Ignicoccus hospitalis KIN4/I: one gene and its partners. The protein of the gene in region 3 binds, or shares a complex with, the protein of the main gene of each other region. Links are inferred from orthologs where the notes say so. Each region holds a gene or a part of one and is shown on either strand. Other genes may lie near its edges. The genes, in order: IGNI_RS02630, rpl12p and tuf.

Region 1 (6,019 bases), 580 kb from region 3 along the record:
GCTCTGGTGGTCAAGCTCATGAAGCTCGCTTGGCCCTACATAATGGAGATAGAGCCCTTAGTTGAGAACAACTACTGCAAGGCTTGCAACTCCGTGATCCACACTAACCACGCCGAACCCCACATAGCCGTGAGGCACCAAGACATAATACAGAAGACCGCCCTAGAGGTTGAGAGGAAGCTCAAGGAGGCCATAAAGGCGAAGAAGCAAGTGGTCCGCGCTTGAGGAACACCCCGGTCTTTTCTCGCTCACACCCCAGTTTCACTTCCCTCCTCGCGCTCATTCCTCGCCCCGGACCTAAGGTGAAGAGGGGGCAGAAGTGACCTATACCGTAGTGGCGCGCAAGGGGGCGGAGTTGGCCTCCCTAACGGTTTCCCCCTCCCCCGGAGTGGGGAGGAGGGCCGTCTGGTGGGGCCCCAAGGGGGTGGTAGTGGTCCAAGGCTACTCCTCAAGGGAGCTCGCGAAGGCCGCCTACGAGAGGATAGACGACCCCGAGGAGGCGTTGGAGGTCGTGCTTAACGACCCCCTGGCGGGCTACCGCCAAGCGATAGTGGTGCCCCGGGAAGGTGAGGTGCAGAGCTTCACCGGGGTAGGTACCTTGCCGGCCAAGGGTTTCGTCAAGAGGAGGTTGGGGGAGTTGGAGCTTTATTGCATAGGCAACGGCCTCGCGAACGCAAAGGTCTTGACCTCCTCTTGCTCCACGAGCTCTAACGACGTACTCAAGGCGGTCTTCGAAGTCGCTCGGGTGGCGGAAGCTTACGGGGGCAACCGGCCCGGCTCCAAGAGCGCCGCGCTGGTTTACCTAGGCAATTTTAGCTTCTTCGAGGAGGTGCTTAAGTCCGAGTCCCCGGTCCACCGCTTGTGGGCGGAGCTGGTGGCTCCCACGCCCCTTTATTAGTCCCGAGGGGGCCCTACAACGCATCGGGTGGTCCAGCGGTGAGGAGAGGAATGACGGACCTAGCTATAATAGCGTTCGCGGTGGCGACCGCTACCTTCATGTTGTCCATGATAATGATAGGAGCAATGAACGCCCACATGAATCAGATGGAGAAGCAAGTGGAAGTCCTAAGCAAGAACTTGGACGCGATGAAGGTTCAAGTACAAGCGCTGAGGGCCCAGCTGGAGCAGCTGATAAAGTACAGCCCTCTCTACAACGGGTAAGGTTTTAACTGGTTACATAGTGGTCTTTTTCTGGACGGGAGCATGAGTTTCTTCTTCTCCTTCATAAAGAAGGAGATTGAGGCCACCATAAAGGAAGCCGTGCTCCCCTTGGGGGAGTTGGAAAAGATCTACTCTTTTAAGGATGCTCAAGACTTAGACTCCAAAGCCTTGGCGATCGCTAAGGCCCTCGGCGTGGACGACGAGGAAGACTTGATTAACGCTATAAAGAGGGCTCTCAGCGGAAAAGGGCGTTGAAGAGGCTCTTGGGCTACGTCTCCTCGACCGCTTGCGAGGACTCATTGAAGTTGCACATAATATTTGAAGGCCCGCTGAAGGAGAAGCTCGCGAAGAAGGGCGTCGAAGTAGTGGACGCCTCAATAGACGCCATGGCCTTCGCGGACGTGCTCAGGAGCAAGGAACCAGAAGAGGTCTTGCTCGTAGGAGTTAAGAAGAGGGGGAGGGCGCCGGGATTTTACTTGTGGAGGCCGGAGGAGCTGAAGGTCGAGGACACTTACGCCCTCTCCAAGCTCGCCCAAGCCACCCTGACGGGCTGGCTCGACGTGGACGCGCTGATAGACGGCCTCCGGGTGTTCGCCCCCGAGTACGTAAGTAGGATAAGGGTGCTCGAGTGCGAGCCCCCTTGCGGGGACTGGGAGAGGGCTTTGGAGGAGGTGTTGGAATGAGGCGCGCGCTGGTCCTAGGGCTGGGGAACCGGAACCTCGGGGACGACGCCGTGGGCAGCTGCCTAGCCGAAGCCTTGGCGGCGAGGGCCCCGGAGGGGGTGGAAGTGAAGGACGGGGACGACATGGGCTTGGGCCTCTTGGGCTTCCTCGAGGGCTACGATTTGGTAATATTCGTGGACGCATCTCCGGACGTAGAGGACGTGGAGGCCTTCCTCATAGAGGCGGAAAAGGCGGAGTTGGAGGAAGCGAGGGAGATGGTCCAAGACAGCCACAAGGCCGGGCCCGTTGCGCTGGCGGTCCTAGCTAAGAAGTCCGGCCTATTTCAAGGGAAGGCTTACTTCGTCGCCTTCAAGCCCGAGAGCTTGTGCTTTATGTGTAAGCCCTCCGAGGCCAGCTTGGAGAGGGCCCTGAAGGCGGCCGAACTCGTTAACAAACTGTTACAGAAGGAAGGCTTCCCCCAGTTCGACTTGGAGGGGCTTCGGCTCGACCTAATTAGGACGTGTGAGAAGTCCTCTGTCGAGGCGTCTTGGGCCGTTTGACGAAGGTCGTTTTGGACGCGGTGAAACCGATAAAGGGACCCAGTATAGTGGACGTCTCCAAAGAATTAGCCGACGCCGGGGGAGTGGGGAAGGTCATCATAAGGGTGGACGAGGTGGACGTGGGAAGCATAACTATGACCATAACTATAGAGGGTAACGACATAGACTTCGACAAGGTAGTAGACGTCCTCGAGAGGTTAGGGGTGGTGATCCACTCGATAGACGAGGCCGAGGCCGAGCCATGAGGTGTGCAGTCTGCGGAAAGAGGGTCGTGGCCAAGGACTACTCCGGGAGGCCGCTCTGCGAGGAACACTTCTTACAGAGCGTGGTGGAGAGGGCAGAGAAGGAGCTGGAGGGGGTAAACTCTAAGATTTTGCTCGCGGTCTCCGGCGGGAAGGACTCGTTAGTACTCATGGACGTGGTCGCCCAGCTGCGGGACCCGAAGGACTTGGTGGCGGCCACCGTGGTGGAAGGGGCCCCAGGAGGGTACAGAGTTAAGGAAGCTCAAGTCGCCAAAAGGTTCGCAGAAAAGCTCGGAATAAAACACATTACAATTACGTTTAAGGAGCTGTTCGGGAAGAGCTTAGAGGAGATGGTTGCCAAAGGGAAGCTCAGTCCTTGCACTTACTGCGGCGTCTTCCGCAGGAGGGCGCTGGAGGTCCTCGCTAGGAGGTTGGGCGCCGTGGTGGCGACCGGCCACACCTTGGACGACGAGGCCCACACGGCCCTCTTGAATTTGTTGAGGGGCTCTTGGGACGACCTCTTGAGGCTGAACGCCAAGAGCAGGATAAAACCGCTAAGAAAGGTCTACGAGAGGGAGGTGTCTATATACGCGTACATAAAGAAGTTCCCCTTCCAGAGCGAGGAGTGTCCGTACATAGTTAGGAGGCCCTCCCTGAGGGGGAGGCTGAGGGAGGAGCTCTTCGAGTACGAGAGGGAGAGGCCGGGGACGCTCTTCAAGTGGAGGGAGAGGTTCGAGGGGCTCGGGGAGCCGAAGAGGCGCTTCAAGCTCTGCGAGCGCTGCGGCTTCCCGACCTCCCCGAACCGGAGGGTCTGCAAGGTCTGCGAGCTGGCAGAGGAGGTGGGGGCCTCAGTGCCCAGACTCGAGGAGCATCTCCAAGTAGGTCTTCTCGACGACCTCGGCGTCCGGGAATAGGGACGCAAGCTCCTTGAGCTCCTCCGGCCCGGCCCCCTCCGACTCTATCTCTACGAAGTAGCCGAGGCCCTCCACGTAGTCCAGAGTTATTGTGGCGCCCTTCGCCTTCCAGTACTCCCTCTTTTTCCTGACCACTGCGACGGGCTTCAAGCAGAGCTTTTCTAAGAAGGCCTTTAGTTTCTCGCAGCTGCCCACTTCGGTCTCTATCTCCTCCCTCCCCTTAACGCCCTCGACGACCTTCTTGGGGCCCTTGTAGGTCAAGAAGCAACGGTCGCCCCTCCTCCTAAGCCTGACCGCCTCGTCCGTCTCGGCGAAGTTCCTACAACACCCCCCAACGCAGTCGAAGTTGAAGTAGACGTCCTCCTCTTCCGCCTCGCCCGCGAACTGGGCGAGGCCCTTGATCACCTCTCTGGCCCTTTCGGGGTCCCTAACGCGGAGCTTGACCTCGAGCTCCAAGCCTACCGCCGCCCCACCTTCATCCTTTATAATTTAGCCCTTTGCGCGCGGAGGGGGTGAGAGAGGAGTGGCCTCTGAGAGCTCTGTGGCCAGGCCGCCCGTGTGTAGCAGCTGCGGGAGGTTGGTGGTCCCCCTCGAGAAGGAAGTAGGGGTCCACTTCCGGTGCCCCAACTGCGGGGAAGTGATCATCTGGCGCTGTCCCAAGTGTAGGAAGCAGAGCAAACCCTATAGGTGCCCCCGCTGCGGCTTCGAAGGACCTTAAGAGGTGGTCGCGATGGTGAAAGTATTAGTCGTAGCTAAGGTCTACCCGGACAGCGTGGAGAGGAACTTGGAAGAGATGGTAGAAAACATAAAGAAGAGCTTGCCGGAGGGGTACGAGCTCCTCCAGTACCAGAAGGTCCCGGTGGCCTTCGGCCTCAACTTGTTGAAGGTATACGTAGCCATGCCCGAGGAGACCGAAGGCGGCACGGAGAAGCTCGAAGAGGTGTTGAAGGGGGTCGAAGGGGTCAGTGAGGTAGAAATAGAAACGGTCCACAGGATGAGCTACTAGCGCTTTTTGGTATAACCGACGCGAGTACTCCCCTATATTAGGTATGAGGGCGACTGACCCTTAGGGGCCGCCCGATGAGCTTAGCCCTAGCGCGCGTAAGGGAGTTCTTGGAAGAGTACGGGGAGAGGGCGGCCCTCGTGCTCAAGGCTGCCCTCCAAGTTACTGACAAGTACAGGGCGGAGGGCAAGAACGCGCTGGGGGACTTCGACTACAAGGGGCTTACCCAAACTCTGAAACTGATGGGGGTGGAGTACAAGCCCTCCTTGCTCCTATCGAAGTTAGAGAAAGAGTACGGAATAATTGAGACCACCTACAAGTCGGGAAACCAGCACTGGTGGAGGTTCGTAGAGGAGGACGCCGTAAGGGAGGCCTTGGAAGAGGAGGACGAAGTAGAGGACCCCAAGTTGGTGATGCTGAAGGTCCAAGCGGCCGCGTTGGGGCTGGAAGAAATTAAGGGGAAGCTCAAGCTCCTCCTCTCCAAGAAGAGGCTGAGCGCCTCGGACAAGAAGTGGTTCCGGAACTTCGCGTTCGAAACGCTACCCTTGGTAGCGAAGCTCGCGCAGGAGGTAGTGGAGGAGGGCTACGAGGACCCCGAACTCTTGGAGGCTTTGAGGGTTCTGAAGCTCTCCCTCAAGGTGGCGTCCAAGCTCAAATCTAAGGTCCCGCTCGACTTGCCCTCCTTGGAGGTGGAGGAGTGAGCTGGGAGCCCCTAGCTTCGGAGACCTTGGGAGTTAGGAGCATGGCCCTCGCGGTGGGAAGGGTAGTCATAGACCCCTCCGCCTCCCTGGCCCCCAAGCGGTTCGGCTTGCCCCCTCACCCCTTGGAGTGGGGGGCGCTGAAGGAGGCGGCCGAGAGGATAGTGAGGGCCGTGGAGAGGAGCGAGGCCGTCGTCATAACCCACTACCACCGCGACCACTACAACCCCGGCTGGCTCTACGACTATTCCGTTTACGACGGAAAGACCCTATTCATTAAGGATCCCAAGAACAACATCAACGTCAGCCAGAAGATAAGGGCGCACAAGTTCTTGAAGGCTCTGGAGAAGATGAAGGTGAACGTTCGGGTCGTGGTGGCCGACGGGAGGGAGTTCGAGGAGTTCGACCTCTCCTTCTCCCCTCCATTAGTGCACGGAGAACCGAAGTTGGGTTATGTAATAGCCGTCAAAGTCGGGAAGGTCTTGTTTACCTCGGACATAGAGGGAGGGGACGAGGCCGCTAGGGAGTGGGCCAAGTCCCAAGGGGCCGAAGTGTTGATCGCCGACGGCCCTCCGCTGTACTTAAAGAAGGAGTTCGACGTGGAGGGCTTCAAGGAGTTCTTGCGCTCCTTCCCCTTCGCGGTGGTGGACCACCACCCGGCCCGGGTGGCCTCTTGGAGGGAGGCCTTGGGGCCCGTGAGGGCCTACTCGGACGTCTTGGGGGTCGAGGAGAGGCTCTTGGAGGCCAAGAGGAGGGAGCTGTACGAGCTCCACCCGGTG
Region 2 (6,020 bases), 630 kb from region 3 along the record:
TTCGTAGCTCGCGTTTACCCCGAGAGGAACGAAGTGGTCGTAGTGAAGGAGAACGGGGAAGTTAGGTCCGTGAACTTGGACCTCTGGAGGAAGTACTTGAACAAGTGTCACACCAACGGGGCAGTGTACCTCTGCAATAAGGCCGCTATGGTCAGCAAGGGCAACTTGTTCGTGGGGGTGGTTACGGACTCCCAGCCCCTCCCGGAGGACGTGGCGGAGCTGGAGCCGGTCATGAAGGAGTTGGGCATTCCGGAGTTCTTGTTGGAGGACTTGGTCTCAATGATGTACTTGAGGGACGCTATGTTCGATCTGTCTTGCGTAGGCTGCGAATCCGTGACAACAGTTCCGGCAGCCTACGTGGCTCCGCAACGAACAAGTGAGTTAAGTGCTTAGTGTCGGTCGAGCCGAACCCCTTTACGGCGGGCCTTAGGACCTTCGCTACTACGGAGTACAGCTCCTCCTCGGTCAGCCCGGGGAACAAGAAGGCTATCAAGGGCTTGCCCTTCATAGTTAGGTAGTCCACGTGCCACCTCGGTTTGGAGAAGCCCTTGGTCAAGTGCCTCCTTACCCTCGCGAACAAGCCTCCCGGGCCCCAGGCGGAGCCCACGTAAGCGTAAAGCCCCGGCCCCAGGCCCCACCTCTCCAGCCCCTCCTCGAGCTCCACTACCAACAAGTAAGCCCCCTTCGAAACCTCCACGGGCCCCTCTGGGCAGAGACTAATTTACCCATAAATACACAACCTTCCGTTGAGGGATGCTTAATTGGTGAATTTGGTCATAACGAATTCTTACGAGTACAGCGGGGATTGGATAAGGGGGTTCGCGCCGCTCTCCTTCACGACCCCCTACTTCTTCGACGAGACCACTAGATATTATGTGTTTGCGAAGGACTTTCCCAAGGTCGGCAGGGGGAGGTTGCCCCACCCGTTGGTGGGCGGGATTAAGGAGAGCGTGGCTAAGGAACTTCACTTAGAGTTTAAGGATTTCGTGGTTTACCCGGGCATCCCCGTCCGGGAGGCGGTAATTTCCACCGGAAAGGTATACAAGATCTGCACCGACTGCCCCCCGTGGGGGAACATAATATCCTTCATGTTAAAGGATGCTAAAAGAATAACGGTATTTCCGAAGCAAGGGTCGGTGAGCGCCTTGGCCGTGGCCCCGCTCCCCCAAGGGGGGATAGAGGTCATACTGAAGGTCTCCGCCAAGTCAGTGTTCTACTTGCTTTACCACGACGGCATAGAGGGGGAGGCCTTCATGGTCTCGTGGGAGGGCTTCGGGCTGACGGGGAGGATGGAGGTCCAAGCGTTAGGCTAGAGCTTTATCTTCGTCCCCTCCAAGAGCTCCATCAAGTGCTCCACCCTTTCCGTCTTAGGGATCGGTATGACCACCGGGGAGCGCGAGAGGAGCCAAGCTATTACTATTGCCGCCGGGGGCGCGCCCAGCTCCTCCGCCTTCCTCCTCACCCAGTCCAGCTCCAGCGCCCTCCCCCTGTCCAAAGGGGTGTGGGCTTGCAACGCTATGCCCTTCTCCTCCAACGTGGGGAAGAGCTCCTCCGTGGCGGTGAAGGTGGGGCTGTACTTGTTCTGGACCGCAACTATTTCGTGCTTCTTGGTCGCGTGGAGGGCCACCTCCAGCTGTTCCTTCGTAACGTTGGAGACGCCTATCATCCTCGTGAGCCCCTTGTCAACCATCTTCTCCAGCTCCCTCACCTCGGTGGCTATGTCCTCCGGCCAGTGGACCAAGGTTAGGTCGGGCACCTTCCCGAGCCTCTCCACTTGCCTCCTGAGGGCCCTCTCGCAGTCGTGCCTCACGTTCCACGGGTAGAGCTTGGTGGTCACGAATATTTCCTTGCTACCGTAAATTTCCATAGCTTCCCTCACGAGGGGCTCGGTCCTATACATCTCCGCCGTGTCCACCAAGTTTATTCCCATTTCGAATGCCTTAACCAAGGTTTCTACGAAGGACTTGGGGTCCCTAACCGCCCAAGACCCCAGACCTATGTCCGAGACCGCCTCGCCCCCTATCCTGCGCAACTCTGCCGCCTCTCTCACTTGTACGGCTTGACCTTAAACACTTGAGAGGGCCTATGGACACTCACGCCGGCGAACTGGGAACCCCTCAAGGGCAAGCTCTTTACGTAAACGACCCAGTCGTAGCCCTCCAGTTTTACCGGCCTCTTCACTACGGAGGCTATCCTCCTTATCGCTTCTTCCCTATCCAGCTCCTCCCACTGGTCCCCGCGGAGCTCGAAAAGCGGGCCCTCCAAAGTCACCCGGAAAGTTTCCCCCTCCGGGATCTTCTGAGCCGCCTTGCTCACTGCCTTAACCACGTCCTCTATGTCGGCGGGCACGGAGAAGTCGTAGGGGACGGCCTTCAGCAGGACGGTGTAGCGGGGGTCCACCAGCTCCTTCAGCCTCTCCACGGCCTCGAAGGGGTCTCCCTTGTACTTTATTATTAAGTAGCTGGGCTGCTTCCTCACTACGTAGAAGTCCTTCCCCCAGTAGCTCCTCAGCTCGGCCTCCGCCTTGTGCTCCCGGCCCCTCCAGCACGCCACGGTGACGTTGAACTCGCTCAAGCCCGAGATACCCCGGGAGCCCGCACAAAGGGTCCCTTTAGTAGGGGCCCGCCGGGTACCGGAGTTGTTGGAGCTGTTGTGCGCGCTCCTCTCTTCCTTGGCCTTCGCGTTCTCTTACCTAGCTTGGAGCTCTTCCGGGAGCTGCGAAGCCCTCCTCCGGGGGATAAGGGCCGTTTACAAGAAGTTGGAAGATCTGGAGGAGAAGGAGAAGTGTTTGAAGGCCAACGCGGTCTTGAGCTTGGTGGAGGCCGCCAGGCTCTTGGCAGAAGACGCGAGGAGGCTCTACGAGAAGACCGGCGACGCGGAGTTCTTGAACGTCGCCACCAAGTGGGAGGAGTTCGTGAGGACCAACGAGGCGGCGGTCAAGAAGGCCTTGGGTTACGCCTCAAAATAGCATTATAAACTGGAAGCCCCTTGCGCTCCCGGTGAGCGTATGGAGTACATCTACGCGGCGCTCTTGCTGCACGCAGCTGGTAAGGAGATAACCGAGGACGCCGTGAAGAAGGTGCTGGAGGCGGCGGGCGTCGAAGTGGACGAGACGAGGGTAAAGGCGTTGGTCGCCGCGCTCAGCGAGGTGAACATAGAGGAGGCGATCAAGAGCGCTGCCTTCCCCGTAGCCGCCGCCCCCGCGGCCGCGCCCGCCGCCGCCGGCGGAGAGGCCAAGGAGGAGAAGAAGGAAGAGGAAGAAGAGGAGGAGAAGAAGGAGGCCGTCAGCGAGGAGGAGCTCTCCGCCGGCCTGGGAGCCCTCTTCGGCTAAAACCCCGCTTTTTGTGTACGCTGGGTGTCGCCTTGAGCTTCGTGCCCCCCGACCACCCCAGGTTCCTTTCCCTAATGTATAGGGAGAGGCTGGTCGAGAAGTTCAAGGAAGGGGTAGTGGTCGCGCAAGGCTTGATAGCGCACGGGAGGGGAGAGGCCTTCGATTACATACTGGGCGAGCAGACCATCCCCCCGGCCTTGGAGGCCGAAAAGGCAGCAGCGGCGCTGCTCAAGCTGGCGCGCAAGCCGGTCATAAGCGTCAACGGGAACGCGGCCGCCTTGGTCCCCGGGGAGTTGGTGGAGCTCAGCAAGGCCCTAAACGCCCCCCTCGAGGTCAACTTGTTCTATAGGTCCGAGGAGAGGGCCAAGAGGATAGCTGAGCTCCTCAAGGCCCACGGGGCGGAGGAGGTCTTGTGGAGGCCCGACCAAGAGCTGCCGGGGCTTAGCTCCGAGAGGAGGAGGGTGAGCTCCAAGGGCATAGCCTCTGCTGACGTGGTGTTGGTGAGCTTGGAGGACGGGGACCGCACGGAAGCGTTGAAGAGGAACGGGAAGAAGGTAATTGCAATAGACTTGAACCCTTTCTCGAGGACCTCCCTAACTGCCGACATAACTATAGTTGACAACGTGATTAGGGCAATACCGAACATAACGAAGTTCGTAAAGGCTATGAGCGAGAGGGAGGCGGAGGAGGCTTTGGAGAGGTTCGACAACGCGAGGAACTTGAGGGAGGTGGTCAAATGGATAAAGAAGTGGCTGGATGCTAAGACTTCAGAGCTCCTCTAGGTGTTTTGCTACCTCCTCCACGGTGAGCTTCCTCGCGGTCTTGGTGTCCACCGGGACCACTGCAACTTCGTAAAGCTCCGGGTCCTTCTCGCTCTCCGACACTTGTAGGAACGCCTTGAGCACCAGTTTTACCAACTCGTCCAAGCTCAGATCGTACTTATAGTTAGCTTCCAAGAATTCCATGAGGATGTGGTGGTTCTGGCCTATGGCCACCGCCTTGTAGCTCATGTACTGTCCCGAGGGCTCCGTCATAAACACTTGGGGCTCGTCGTCCACGCCGGCTATTATCAAGGAAACCCCGAAGGGCCTCACTCCCCCGTGCTGGGTGTACACTTGCTTCAGGTCGCTGACTGCCTTGGTGACGTACTCCACCGGGGCGGGCTCGTCGTAGAGGAAGCGGTAGTTGAGGGCCGCCCTCCTGGCCACGTCCACCAACACCCTCCCGTCGGCGGCCAAGCCGGCGAAGCTGGTAACTATGTGATCGTCGATGAAGTGTATCTTCTCAAGCTTGTCGAAGTCCACCAGAGTCTGCACCTTCTTCTTGGAGGCAGCTACGACGACGCCCTCCTTACACTTAGCGCCTATGGTGCTCCAGCCCCTCTTGACGGCCTCGAAGGCGTACTCCACTTGGTAGAGCTTGCCCTCGGGCGAGAACACGGTTATCGCTCTGTCGTAACCTAACTGGGAGGCCAGGCCGAACGCCAACGCTCGTTACCCAAAAACGGGACGCGGGGGAACGAGTATAAATTATCACGAGTGCAGCTTCTTCAAGAACTCCTCGCTGCCCGTGTCGGAAGTTAACTTGCTCACTACGATGCCGGCTATGAAGGACGCCGGCACGCTGTACAGCGCGGGTTGTACGAGCACCGGTATAGGGCCTAAGGCCTTGGTGCCCGAAAGCCTCAGCAGCACGAAGAGGACCGACGTCAAGAGGCCAACCAGCATCGACGCCACCGCGCCGCTCCTAGTGAACTTGTCCCACCACAAGTTCATTATGAGCGTGGTCGCGAACGAGCTGGCAGCTATTCCGAAGGCCAACACCACTAGGTAGGAGACGTCGAAGCCCTTCAGGAGGAGGCCGCCCACTATCGCTACCGCCCCCACTCCCAAGGCCACCAACCTCGCGACGAACAGCTGCTCCTCCTCGCTGGCCTTCCCCTTCCTCACTATGTTAGCGTACAAGTCGTAGGCGACGCTGTTCGTGGCGGCAACCATTAGCCCGCCCACGGTGGAGAGTATCGCAGCGAAGGCGCCGGCCGCCGCCAGTCCCATCAAGAGCTCCCCGCCCAGTAGCTTTCCGCTCATGACCACAGGCATGTTCTTCGCCCACGGCACGTAACCGGTAACCAGCCAGTTAGTGATTACGTAGAAGAGCGCCGTGCCGGCGGCGAAGCCCACGAATATAGAGAACAAGTAGAAGAGGCCTATGTTGAATATCGCCCCTACCGTACCCTTCCGGGCGTCGGAGGGCTTGGGGACGGTGTAGAAGTAGACCAGCACGTGCGGCAGGCCCACGGTGCCCATTATTATTCCCAAGGCGAGGCTGAACTGGTTCCACACGTCCCTCGCGAACGCGCCCGGCTGGGGGAGCCTCGGCAGTTCGGGGTTCTTTTGCAAGACTTCCTCCGCGGCCTTCAAGCTCTCTTGGAGGGCGGTCCTAAAGGTGATCTGGTTTACGTCTATCTCTTTGGGCTCGAAGTACTTCTTAGCTAAGGCCGGCGGGGGGACCTTCCAAGAGCTCTCCAGCAAGTTCGAAGGGCCACCGAAGGCGACCATGTAGGCCGCGAATATTAGCAACATGGAGAACCACAACACCAGCGCTTGGAACACTTGGCTGTACAAGGTGGACCTTATACCTCCCAACATCACCACGAGGACTACTATAGCACCCACCACGACTACTGCTA
Region 3 (6,083 bases):
CCTCCGCCTACGAGCAGTTTACACCTTCCCGCTCCCGAGCGCCTTGGGAGGACCTCCTCCCTCGGGGAGCTGGCCTTGGAGGCTATGCCTCAAAGCTTGTTGTCGGATGCGCCGGGCGGTTCGACGGGGTTGAAGCCAGTGCTCCCGGGAGGGTCTTGAAGGGCGCGGCCAGGGTCACCTTGGAGGGACTCGGCGCACAAATAATCATCCCCGAGATGGAAATAAAAGACGAGAAGGTCATAGGGGTCGGCATAAAGGGGGGACGTCGCTTACGTGGCCGACGCCGGCGGGATGGAGGAGAAGTTAAAGAAGGCCTTGAGGGTAAGGGAGGTAATGCCGCTCCGGGTCGGGTGAGGGTCCCCGACCTCCAACCCTTTTGCGGTTCACAAGCTTCCTATCCCTTTGCCCTATAGAATAGGAAAGTATGACTCCTTCGATGCTTTTCTTGTTTCTTTTTCAGTCTATTAGCATTACAAATCACCAAACCTTTGTATTTTACTCATTTCCTTTTCATCTTTGCCCACATGGGAACATCCTATATTCGAAAGCGCACCATTACTATTCACTCTCTCAAACCCCCTTATATCTTTTCATGGGAACGCTGAAGATCGTGGAGGGAAGGGCAGAGGAAAAATTTCTCGAATAAAGGGAAAAACGTGGAGAATTGTAAACTCGCAGTAGAACGCAATTCTTTTAAGGGAAAGACCTTGGAGCTTTATATGGAAGGCTTCGGTGGAGTCTCAAGAGAGGATAGAAAAATACCATTATTCTGGCTCCGAAAAAGATTTTTTCTATAAGAGAGTCGAGGAGCCTAACAATCTAGGCCTAGGAATAATGCAAAGATAGACGACGCGGGCGGGGACCTTTCTCACCGACCTCCATGAAGGACCTTTCAAGAATGAACGAAAGACAAACCGGCCCGGGGTACTTTGAAGGGCCTCGGGAAGAGGGACCCCCAAGGATACTACGTAATAGTAGCGAAGGAGGGTGCCGAGGACCTCTTACCTCCAGAGGCCCTAGTCGAGAGGGTCGGCGACAAGATCTTGATCCGCTTGAAGTCGCGCTCCCTAGCCCTCAAGGTTCTTAGGACCCTCGAGGCGGCCGGCCTGTTGGACGAGCCTTGAAGGTAACAGTGGTTTACTACCCCGGGGACCCCGCTGCTAAGGGGGCGGCCGAGGCTCTGGAGAGGGAATACGGGATCAAGGCTTTGGAGCTGCCGGAGGACCCACCTTTCTTCGACTTCAACTCGCTCGCCGGCGATGCCTTCATCGTGCTTTCGAGACATTCCAGCGAGAAGAGGGTGAAGGCATTCACAGTCCACCACACCGGCAACTTCGGGGAGGCGAAGCTGGGAGGGGAGCCCAAGAGGCTCGGGGTCGCCTACCCCTCCCTCGCTTGCTCCTTGTTGAGGGCAATGAACGCCTTCCGGAGGGAGGGCTACGACGTGACTTACGAGGCTACCCACCACGGGCCCACCAGCGACAAGCCATTGGTCTTCGCCGAGATAGGCTCCGTGAAGGAGGACTGGGAGGACCCGGCGAACCACGAGGTCTTGGCCAAGGCGGTGGCCTCGTGGGAGGAGCACCGCTGCGAGGCGCCCAAGGCCGTTTGGGTTGGAGGCCCCCACTACTCCAAGAGGGCTACAAAGAGGTGCTTGGAGGGCGAGGCGTGCTTCGGCCACATTGCCCCTAAGTACGCCCTTGACCACTTGGACGAGGACTTGTTGAGGCAGATGGTGGAGAGGAGCTTCGAGAGGCCCGAAAGGGCCTACGTGGAGAAGAAGTCCTTGAAGTCCGAGCTCAGGTTGAGGGTCGTCAAGGCTTTGGAGGACCTCGGCCTAGAGGTCCTCGTGGTTTGAAGTTCAGAAATTATCCTTTTTTCGAGCCTGGGTTTAAAAAGGGTGTTAATATTTCTTTTGGTCTTCTGGCGAGTACCTTCAATTCTAAAATGCTTTTGGATAGTTCTTATTGGTCGGAAGGAGCGTCATGTTCAAACTGAGGGTTTATTTGGAAACGTCGGGAGGGGAACTCTTCGAGTACAGCGGGCTCCTCACGAAATTGATAGCTGAGGAAATAGCGTCCAACATCTTACACGTCTCTCCCCTCTACAGCATCGACGGGAAGACAATTTACCCGAAAGTTATGGTGGACTGCTCGTTCTGTAAGGTAGAGGCCCCCAAGTCCCTCTTACCCGTCAAGCTTCCCGAGAAGGGATACTTCGAGATGACCGTTTTGAACTTCCCTAAGACAATTACAAGCGAGGTCAAGGTCATCTTAGGTAATAAGGTCTACGAAATAAGGATAGAAGGGGTAGAAGAGATAATAACTGACGTGGGTTACGGTTCAAAATTAATAATAAAGTTCAACGGGCCGGTGATAATTAAGAAGGGAAAGGCCCCGTTCAACCTCCGCTTCCTTCCCCTCCCCTCTTATCTCTTCTCCCCCTACGTTAGCAACCCCAAGGCGCTCCTAAAGCTGGACGAAATATTTGTTGAAGACCACTCCATCCTCCACAGCGTCGGTAAGGTTTGGTACTTGTACAGGGGTAAGTGGAGGCCCGGGCTGACGGGGGTGGCTCTGTTCCACGTGGTGGAAGAGCTCCCGGGCTGGGTCTTGGAGATACTTAGGAAGGGGGCGCTCTTGGGCGTGGGCTTCCGGAGGAGGGAGGGCTTCGGAAACGTTACCCTGGAGCTCTTCGATTGAGGGGGCCTCAGCGTCACCCTCTGTCCTCACCGATCGAACCAGCTCACCCTCACCTCATCGGCCTTCGAGTGCTACCATGGTACCAATCTTTTTAAGTCGACACCGACTAGCCCTCGGACGGAGGGATCAGTAGTATGAGCAAGAAAGAGAAGCCCCACATGAACTTGATAGTGATCGGCCACGTAGACCACGGCAAGAGCACCCTAGTGGGCCACCTGTTGTACGAGCTGGGCTTCGTCGACGAGAAGACGCTGAAGATGTTGGAGGAGGAAGCGAAGAAGAGGGGCAAGGAGAGCTTCAAGTACGCTTGGCTGCTGGACAAGCTCAAGGAGGAGCGTGAGAGGGGCGTTACCATCGACCTGACCTTCATGAAGTTCGAGACTCCGAAGTACTACTTCACCATCATCGACGCCCCCGGCCACAGGGACTTCATTAAGAACATGATCACCGGCGCCAGCCAGGCCGACGCGGCCATCTTGGTGGTCAGCGCCAGGCCGGGCGAGTTCGAGGCCGGCATGAGCGCGGAGGGCCAGACTAGGGAACACATACTCCTAGCCAAGACCATGGGTATCGACCAGATAATAGTGGCCGTCAACAAGATGGACGCCACCGAGCCGCCTTGGAGCGAGAAGAGGTACAAGCAGATAGTGGAGACCCTGAAGAAGTTCATGAAGGGCCTCGGCTTCAAGGTGGACGAGATACCGTTCGTGCCCGTTAGCGCTTGGACCGGCGACAACATCATCAAGAGGAGCGAGAACATGCCGTGGTACAAGGGCCCCACCTTGGTGGAGGCCTTGGACAACCTCAAGCCGCCAAGCGTGGAGAAGTGGGCCAAGCTCCCGCTTAGGATACCCATCCAAGACGTCTACAGCATCACCGGCGTGGGCACCGTCCCGGTAGGGAGGGTGGAGACCGGCGTACTCAAGGTAGGCGACAAGGTAGTGTTCATGCCGCCCGGAGTTGGAGGAGAAGTAAGGAGCATAGAGATGCACCACGAGAAGATCGAGCAAGCCATGCCCGGCGACAACATAGGCTTCAACGTAAGGGGCGTGAGCAAGAACGACATAAAGAGGGGAGACGTGGCCGGCCACCCGGAGAACCCGCCCACCGTTGCGGACCAGTTCACCGCCAGGGTGTTCGTCATCTGGCACCCCAGCGCCATAGCGGTGGGCTACACCCCGGTGATCCACGCCCACACCGCCAGCGTGGCTAGCAGGATTATCGAGATCAAGCAGAAGATCGACCCGAGGACCGGTAAGGTGATCGAGGAGAACCCGAGCTTCCTCAAGCCGGGCGACGCCGCTGTGGTGGTGTTCAAGCCGCTCAAGCCGATGGTGATAGAGAAGTTCCAAGAGTTCCAGCCGCTGGGCAGGTTCGCCATGAGGGACATGGGCAAGACCGTCGGCATAGGCATAGTGACCGACGTCAAGCCCGCCAAAGTAGAGATAAAGATGAAGAAGTAAGCCCTTCAGTTTTTGTCCCCTTCTCTTATTAATTCCTTCACTATCACGTGTATACACGGCAAGGTCAAGAGGACCCCCGTGGGTAACAAGAAGGCCCTCTTCTGTTCCCTTCCGGGGTAACTCTCTAACAAGCGCTTCACTTGCTCGCACCCCCCGAACAGCATCAGGAAGAAGGCCGCTTCTACCAAGTCCACCCCTTGCTTCAAGGGGTCGCACGTCCTGGTGGCTTGCTCCCCGTCTATGTAGTACAGCTCCCCGTCCTTAACCAAGAAGTTGTCGAACTTCGCGTCGCCCAACGCCCAACAGCGCGAGTGGGCCCTCCAGAGGGCCTCGGCCACGGCCCTCCCGTCGGGTCCTAAGACCTTTCCCTCCAAGTACTCCCTCACCAGGAAACCCCTCCCGAACGAGAGGAGCTGAGGAGTGGGGAGCTCGGAGACCAAGAACAGCGCCTCCCGGGCGGACCTCTCGGCCGGGGAGAGGGAGTAGGGGAAGAAGGGGAAGAGCACCTTGGCCGGCAACCACTTGAGGGCCCTCCAGCCGCTGTAGACCTTAACCACCTTCCCCCCTTCGGGGGAAGCTTGGTACAGGGTGGAGAGCAGCTTGCTAAACAACTTTAAAAACTTGTTTAACATGGAGCATCAACCCAAGGCCGTGGGAACGGGCAGCGCTGGGTAGAAGTACAAGAGAAGTACCACGAACGCCATGAACCACATCATCAGCTCCAGCCCGGCGTTCGCCTCGGGCTCGCCCTCCGGCCTCTTGGCTACGGCAGCTATGGCTTTGGCGTAGCCGTATCCCGTGGCCGCCGTGAAGACCACGGCCGCTAGGGCTATAGCTAGGGCGTACCAGTTGGGCAAGTTGGTCGACGTGAGTAAGTTGAACAGCGCGAAGAGCTTGGCGTTGAACCCTGCAGTCGGGGGGATGCCCAAGAGCGATATTATCCCTATTGCGAAGGCCAGCGCAGTTAAGGGTCTCTTGTACAGCAAGCTAAGCTCACTCAAGCTCGCCTCGCCCTCCTTCTTCAGTAGCAGAACCGCGGAGAAGCCTATGGTGTTAGACAAGGAGTACACCAAGGCGTAGTAGGCCAGTATAGCTGCAGCTGTCGGGCCCGGGGCCGCTAGGGCCAAGGTAGCGAAGCCCGCGTGGGCTATGCTGGAGAAGGCCAACAACCTCTTGGTTTCGGAGCTGAGGGCCATGCCCCCCGCCGCCACTGCTATTGAAGCCACTGCCAAGAGCATGACCGGCACCAACACTTGCCAGTAGCCCACGGACATCGCCATCTCCAGCGGGCCGGCAGCGAGTATGCCCAGCGCCACGAAGGCGCTGGCCTTCACTGCGTTGGACAAGTACAAGGCCGCGCTGGTGCTGCTCAAGGAGTAGACGTCCACCGCCCAAGCGTGCATGGGCGCTAACGCTACCTTCACCATTATTGAGGCCAGTATCAACGTCAGCCCGACTATGGCAGTGGAGGTCTGGGTGAACTCTACCAAGCTGAACGTGTTGGTGCCGGCGAAGTAGAACGCCAGCCCGGAGAACAGCAGTACCGCGGCGAACACGCTGAACACCAAGTAAGTGCTCAGTACCCTTATCTTGTCTTTAGAGGCCGGGTAGAAGGCTATGGCAGCTGCGGAGAGCGAGAGGGCCTCCAAGGAGACCGCTAAGGTCGCCAAGTTCCTCGAGGCCGCCACCAAGTAGCCGGCGACCGTGACTAAGGTAACTAGCAAGATGAAGTGCCTCTGCGGCCGGGTGTGGAAGAGCAGCGTTATTATTGACGGCACTGCGACGGCCATCATGCCCATCTGGGTGTAGTAGTCGCCCACTATGCTGCCGACCTTCCCGCTGGCGAAGAATATGCTGAGGGTTAGCAAGAAGGCCGACAAGTACTTGGACAGCTGGGCCGGCAACAAGAGCGCTTGGA

Evidence for each region.
Region 1: the proteins of tuf (region 3) and IGNI_RS02630 are in contact, whole or in part, in a crystal structure (PDB 7CSL), measured with the Pyrococcus horikoshii proteins. The link is inferred for Ignicoccus hospitalis KIN4/I from one-to-one orthologs. Residues at the interface, in WP_010885563.1 of Pyrococcus horikoshii: Val16, Lys20, Ser21, Lys62, Arg65, Glu66, Arg67, Gly68, Val73, Ala74, His75, Ile88, Asp89, Ala90, Pro91, Gly92, His93, Asp95, Phe96, Lys98, Asn99, Gly103, Ala104, Asp227, Val228, Tyr229, Ile231, Val234, Val237, Val239; in WP_010884146.1 of Pyrococcus horikoshii: Phe4, Leu6, Val7, Val9, Arg11, Met13, Pro14, Thr15, Asp16, Pro17, Leu38, Ala39, Lys40, Glu44, Pro45, Ile46, Ala47, Phe48, Gly49, Leu50, Tyr56, Leu58, Arg60, Asp61, Glu62, Glu63, Tyr65, Ser66, Phe67, Asp68.
Region 2: the proteins of tuf (region 3) and rpl12p are in contact, whole or in part, in a crystal structure (PDB 3WY9), measured with the Pyrococcus horikoshii proteins. The link is inferred for Ignicoccus hospitalis KIN4/I from one-to-one orthologs. Residues at the interface, in WP_010885563.1 of Pyrococcus horikoshii: Lys125, Glu126, Phe129, Arg132, Thr133, Lys165, Leu166, Thr169, Lys324, Gln326, Leu359, Ala360, Ile369, Glu372, Ile384, Ile422, Ser423, Gln425; in WP_010886059.1 of Pyrococcus horikoshii: Glu96, Glu97, Leu100, Leu103, Ser104, Ala105, Leu106, Phe107, Gly108.

Annotation. Positions count from the first base shown.
Region 1 is NC_009776.1:445,521-451,539, forward strand. What follows is about bases 3,041-5,907. They hold IGNI_RS02630 (elongation factor 1-beta), read left to right. Parts: upstream 3,041-4,269; coding sequence 4,270-4,545; downstream 4,546-5,907. Other genes in these bases: IGNI_RS02615 (TIGR00269 family protein), read left to right, coding at 3,041-3,539; cyaB (class IV adenylate cyclase), read right to left, coding at 3,474-3,995; IGNI_RS02625 (zinc finger domain-containing protein), read left to right, coding at 4,063-4,257; IGNI_RS02635 (hypothetical protein), read left to right, coding at 4,620-5,243; IGNI_RS02640 (MBL fold metallo-hydrolase), read left to right, coding at 5,240-5,907. In the rest of the region: IGNI_RS02580 (hypothetical protein), read left to right, coding at 1-225; IGNI_RS02585 (DUF1028 domain-containing protein), read left to right, coding at 320-898; IGNI_RS02590 (hypothetical protein), read left to right, coding at 937-1,161; IGNI_RS02595 (hypothetical protein), read left to right, coding at 1,204-1,416; IGNI_RS02600 (hypothetical protein), read left to right, coding at 1,413-1,844; IGNI_RS02605 (hydrogenase maturation protease), read left to right, coding at 1,841-2,383; IGNI_RS02610 (DUF211 domain-containing protein), read left to right, coding at 2,380-2,628; more of IGNI_RS02615, read left to right, coding at 2,625-3,040; more of IGNI_RS02640, read left to right, coding at 5,908-6,019. UniProt on the Methanocaldococcus jannaschii protein: Promotes the exchange of GDP for GTP in EF-1-alpha/GDP, thus allowing the regeneration of EF-1-alpha/GTP that could then be used to form the ternary complex EF-1-alpha/GTP/AAtRNA.
Region 2 is NC_009776.1:395,857-401,876, forward strand. What follows is about bases 1,802-4,669. They hold rpl12p (50S ribosomal protein P1), read left to right. Parts: upstream 1,802-3,007; coding sequence 3,008-3,331; downstream 3,332-4,669. Other genes in these bases: IGNI_RS02325 (aldo/keto reductase), read right to left, coding at 1,802-2,032; IGNI_RS02330 (THUMP domain-containing protein), read right to left, coding at 2,047-2,574; IGNI_RS02335 (hypothetical protein), read left to right, coding at 2,639-2,968; IGNI_RS02345 (4-phosphopantoate--beta-alanine ligase), read left to right, coding at 3,364-4,113; psmA (archaeal proteasome endopeptidase complex subunit alpha), read right to left, coding at 4,099-4,669. In the rest of the region: IGNI_RS02315 (hypothetical protein), read left to right, coding at 1-393; IGNI_RS07515 (GIY-YIG nuclease family protein), read right to left, coding at 299-697; IGNI_RS02320 (hypothetical protein), read left to right, coding at 762-1,313; more of IGNI_RS02325, read right to left, coding at 1,310-1,801; more of psmA, read right to left, coding at 4,670-4,818; IGNI_RS02355 (sodium/solute symporter), read right to left, coding at 4,864-6,020. UniProt on the Methanocaldococcus jannaschii protein: Forms part of the ribosomal stalk, playing a central role in the interaction of the ribosome with GTP-bound translation factors.
Region 3 is NC_009776.1:1,024,479-1,030,561, reverse strand. What follows is about bases 2,070-5,000. They hold tuf (translation elongation factor EF-1 subunit alpha), read left to right. Parts: upstream 2,070-2,836; coding sequence 2,837-4,165; downstream 4,166-5,000. Other genes in these bases: IGNI_RS05905 (proton-conducting transporter transmembrane domain-containing protein), read right to left, coding at 4,804-5,000; IGNI_RS05910 (BUD32 family EKC/KEOPS complex subunit), read right to left, coding at 4,171-4,797; IGNI_RS05920 (hypothetical protein), read left to right, coding at 2,070-2,702. In the rest of the region: IGNI_RS05930 (hypothetical protein), read left to right, coding at 930-1,124; IGNI_RS05925 (D-aminoacyl-tRNA deacylase), read left to right, coding at 1,121-1,858; more of IGNI_RS05920, read left to right, coding at 1,968-2,069; more of IGNI_RS05905, read right to left, coding at 5,001-6,083. UniProt on the Methanocaldococcus jannaschii protein: GTP hydrolase that promotes the GTP-dependent binding of aminoacyl-tRNA to the A-site of ribosomes during protein biosynthesis.